Regions from separate parts of the Kytococcus sedentarius DSM 20547 genome, predicted to be linked through region 2. Evidence: riboswitches for the same ligand, from Rfam matches in the RefSeq annotation. Region 2 holds a riboswitch; the other holds the start of a gene.
What was found. A riboswitch is a leader RNA that binds a small molecule or an ion and turns the genes downstream of it on or off. The one in region 2 is predicted to bind thiamine pyrophosphate.
Positions count from the first base shown of each region.

Region 1: it holds a riboswitch for thiamine pyrophosphate, as region 2 does, so the genes downstream of both, thiM (hydroxyethylthiazole kinase) here and thiC (phosphomethylpyrimidine synthase ThiC) in region 2, are expected to answer to the same signal.

Region 1 is NC_013169.1:286,212-288,410, reverse strand. Features, by position in the region: gene KSED_RS01425 (aldo/keto reductase) at 1-248, shown strand, start outside; gene thiM (hydroxyethylthiazole kinase) at 366-1,184, opposite strand; TPP riboswitch at 1,177-1,270, opposite strand; gene KSED_RS01415 (hypothetical protein) at 1,339-2,145, opposite strand; gene KSED_RS01410 (ATP-binding cassette domain-containing protein) at 2,142-2,199, opposite strand, start outside.
Region 2 is NC_013169.1:2,056,443-2,058,641, forward strand. Features, by position in the region: gene thiC (phosphomethylpyrimidine synthase ThiC) at 1-1,198, opposite strand, end outside; TPP riboswitch at 1,192-1,301, opposite strand; gene KSED_RS09660 (DUF808 domain-containing protein) at 1,446-2,199, shown strand, end outside.

The sequences.
Region 1 (2,199 bases), 1.0 Mb from region 2:
TGCCGTGGTCCCCACTGGGCGGCCTGAACGAGGCCAAGGAGCTGGCCGAGAAGCACCCGGCGTTCGCCGAGGTCGCCGACGAGCGGGGTGTGAGCCCCCAGCAGGTCGCCCTGGCCTGGGAGCTGGCGCAGTCCGAGGTGGTCATCCCCATCCCGGGCGCCAAGCGTCCGCAGTCGATCACCAACTCCGCCGCCGCAGCCGAGATCGACCTCACGGACCGCGAGCTGGAGCGCCTCGACGCGAGCTGAGCGGCCCACCGGTGGGCCACATGGAGCTGACACGCCCAAGGGCACCTGACACACCGTGTTCGGTAGGTCAGGTACCCCTTTGCTGTGTCAGTTCCCGCGGACCGATCCCCCCGGGCGTCAGAGCTGGACGGCCGCGGCCAGGGACTCGGGCGTGAGTTGCGCGAGCTCGTCGAGCAGCGCGGGCATCAGGCTCCCCGGCCCCCGGGAGAGCTCCGCAGCCCGCTCGGCCGCCACCGTGTAGGCGGCGGTGGCGGTCGCCGCGGCCAGCAAGGGGTCCTCGGTGCACGCGACGCACGCTGCCATCAGCGCCCCCAGGGCACATCCGGCGCCGGTCACCTGGGTGAGCCACGGGTGGCCGTGCCCCAGGAGGGCCAGTCGTCGCCCGTCCACGAGGTGGTCGACCGCCCCGCTGATGGCGACCGCTCCCCCGCTGCGCTCGACGAGACGGCAGGCGGCACGCACCGCGGACTCCGGGTGGTCGATGCTGTCCGCGCCCCGCCCGCCGCGACCCCCGGCCAGACCGATCACCTCCGAGGCGTTGCCCCGCACGATGGTGGGGCGCTTGGCCAGCAGCCCGGTCGCGATCCCGCTGCGCCACGGCAGTCCCCCGGCCCCGATGGGGTCGAGCACCCACGGCGTCCCGGACTCCCGCGCGCCGGTCACCGCCTCAGCGATCCCCTGCATCGACTCCTCGGTGGGCGTCCCCAGGTTCACCAGCACCGCTGAGGCGACCCCGGCGAAAGCTCGTGCCTCCCGGGGCGTGTCCACCATCGCGGGGGAGGCGCCGGCTGCCAGCAGGACGTTGGCGCTGAGAGTGGTGGCCACCCGGTTGGTCAGGCACTGCACCAGGGGCGAGCGCGTGCGCAGGGCGTCCCAGGTGGTGGCCAGCTGGGCGCGGGTGAGGTCGTGGCCCCGCAGGGCATGGGCGTGGGTCATGGTGCGACGTCCCTCCGCTCGCGTGAACGAGATCAGGTTCGACGGGTCTGCTCTCAGCCCCCGGTGGGGCACCCCGCGTCATCAGCCACCGTAGCGGCCGCCGCACCCTTCGCCAAGGAACGGCGGCCGACCCGAGGCCCATCCAACCGCTGGTTCAGACCGCGGGCATCCGCCGCACGATCAGCCAGTGCGCCACGGCCAGCAGGGCGGCCTGCGTCAGTTCGGTCCACAGGTTCGCGGCATCCCCGACCGCCCGGGCCTCGGTCCCCCCGACGGCCACGGGCGGCCACAGCACCGCCGCCACCACCTGGGGCACGTCCACCAACGACAGCCCCACGGGCAGCACGATCCACCACAGCGCCAGCACCACCAGGGCGAGGAACGCCCCGAAACGGACGAACAGCAGCGTGACCACCAGGGCCGTGAGGAGCAGGGTCACGCCGTTGGCCAGGTAGCCCCAGTCCAGCGAGCCGATGGAGGACCACGAGGGGCCGCCCGACCCACTGCCCGTCCGGGCGAAGCGCGCGGCGAGCAGCACCGCTGCCAGACCGGCCGCCCACGTGGCGAGCACGGTCACCACCGCGGCCCAGTGGCCGGCCCACACCGACCGCCGCGTGGCACCGGCGGCCAGCCACACCCGGGTGTACCCGGTGACCGTGGTGACGACCACCACGATGCCAGCGATGACCAGGACGAGCGCCAGGATCATGGCGCCCAGGCCCAGGGTGAACGACCCCGCATCGGACCACATGCCGCCGGCCTGGTCAGAGGTCTCCTGGCGGACGACGAAGAACCACAGCAACAGCAGTGCCACGGCGGCGAGGCCGACGGTCACCCCCAGGCCGATGGCCAGGTCCACGACCACGTGGCGCACGATCGATCGCGCCACGGCGAGCCACTGGGGCCGTCCGGTGGCGGGTCCGCCGGCCCGGCGGTCAACGGGTGCAGCACTCGTGCTCATGACGCTCCTCCTGACAGGTTCTCCAACACGTCGGTCAGCGAGGCCAGGCGGCCC
Region 2 (2,199 bases):
CCTTGACCAGGTGCAGCGGCACGTGGCCGGGGCCCTCCACCATCACCTGCACGTCGTGCTCCCAGGCCCGCTGCGTCAGCTCGCCCAGGGTGCGCAGCTCGGCCAGCTGGGCGGCGTCGTTCGCGTCGGCCAGCGACCCCGGCCGCAGCCCGTCGCCCAGCGAGAAGGCGACGTCGTGCGCGGCGAAGATCTCACACAGCTCGTCGAAGTGCTCGTACAGGAACGACTCGCGGCGGTGGGCCATGCACCACCCGGCCATGATCGACCCGCCGCGGGAGACGATGCCGGTCACACGCCCGGCCGTCAGAGGCACGTGCCGCCGCCGCACCCCGGCGTGCACGGTCATGTAGTCCACGCCCTGCTCTGCCTGCTCGACAACCGTGTCGCGGAAGACCTCCCATGTGAGCTCCTCGGCCACGCCGTCGACCTTCTCCAGGGCCTGGTAGATGGGGACCGTGCCGATCGGCACCGGGGAGTTGCGCAGGATCCACTCCCGCGTGGTGTGGATGTCCTCCCCGGTGGAGAGATCCATCACCGTGTCGGCGCCCCAGCGGGTGGCCCAGGACATCTTCTCCACCTCCTCGGCGATCGAGGAGGTGACGGCCGAGTTGCCGATGTTGGCGTTCACCTTGGTGAGGAAGGCCCGGCCGATGACCATCGGCTCGGACTCGGGGTGGTTCACGTTCGCCGGAATGATGGCGCGCCCCGCCGCCACCTCCGAGCGCACCAGCTCCACCTCGCAGCCCTCGCGCAGGGCCACGTACCGCATCTCGGGGGTGATCTCGCCCCGGCGGGCGTAGTGCAGCTGCGTCACCGTCCGGCCCGGCTGCGCGCGCCGCGGCTCCTGCACCCGACCCCGCCACGCCTGCGAGGGCTCCCCGCGCCGCAGGGCCGAGCGCCCGTCGTCGGCGAGGTCACGCTCCCGCCCGGCATGGGTCGCGGTGTCGCCGCGCGCCTCGATCCACGCCTGCCGCACCGGTTCCAGGCCCACCTGCGGGTCGGACCCCGGCCCCATCGTGCGGTACACGACGAAGTCCTCGTTGGGGCTGCCGTCCGGGGAGTCGTGCTGGCTGATCGCCGTCATCGGCACGGTCACCTCCCCGTCGGTCACGGTCACCAGGCGGTGCTGGGGGTGATTCTCGGGGTGCTGCTCGAGGCGGGCCTCGCACTGCTGGTCGGTCTCATGGGTGCACGACATCGTCGTCCTCGCTTCCTCCGCCGGTGCTAACCGGACAGGTTCGAACGGTCCGGACGGCAACAGTCCGCTCTCAGCTCGTGCCCGAGCTCCCGTGGGGTACGCCACACACCCTAACCACGCCGATGCGGTGAGCCCACCCGGGTGCGTCGCCTCCTCCTCGCCCCTCGGCCAACGATGCCGACCAGCCTGCTGCCGCTAGGCTGTCCCGGCCCCCTCACCTCACCCCACCCCAGCCCGGAGGTTCCCCATGGCCGGCGGACTCGCTGCCCTGCTCGACGACATCGCCGCCATGGCGCGCCTGGCCGCGGCCAGCGTGGACGACGTGGCTGCCGGCGCGGCCAAGGCCAGCACCAAGGCGGCCGGCGTGGTGGTGGACGACGCCGCGGTGACCCCGCAGTACCTGGAGGGCGCGGAGCCCAACCGTGAGCTGCCGATGATCTGGCGCATCGCCAAGGGGTCGCTGCGGAACAAGGCGATCATCGTGCCGGTGCTGCTGCTCCTCAGCCAGTTCGCCCCCTGGATCCTGACGCCCCTGCTGATGCTCGGCGGCACCTACCTGTGCTTCGAGGGCGCGGAGAAGGTCTGGGAGAAGATCTCCGGCCACGGTGACGACGGCAAGGCCGCCGACGAGCGCTCGGAGCAGGACGAGGAGCAGGTGGTCAAGAGCGCCATCACCACCGACTTCGTGCTCTCCTGCGAGATCCTGGTCATCTCCCTCAACGAGGTGACCGACCAGTCCCTGCTGAGCCGCGGACTGATCCTGGTCGTGGTGGCGCTGCTCATGACCGTCGTGGTCTACGGCGCGGTCGCCCTCATCGTGAAGATGGACGACGTGGGCCTGCACCTGGCCAAGAAGAACGATGAGGGCTCGGCGGGCCACAAGCTGGGCCGCGGCATGGTCAAGGCCATGCCCACCGTGCTGGACATCATCGGCTTCGTCGGGATGCTGGCCATGCTCTGGGTGGGTGGCCACATCATCATGGTCGGCATCGACGAGTACG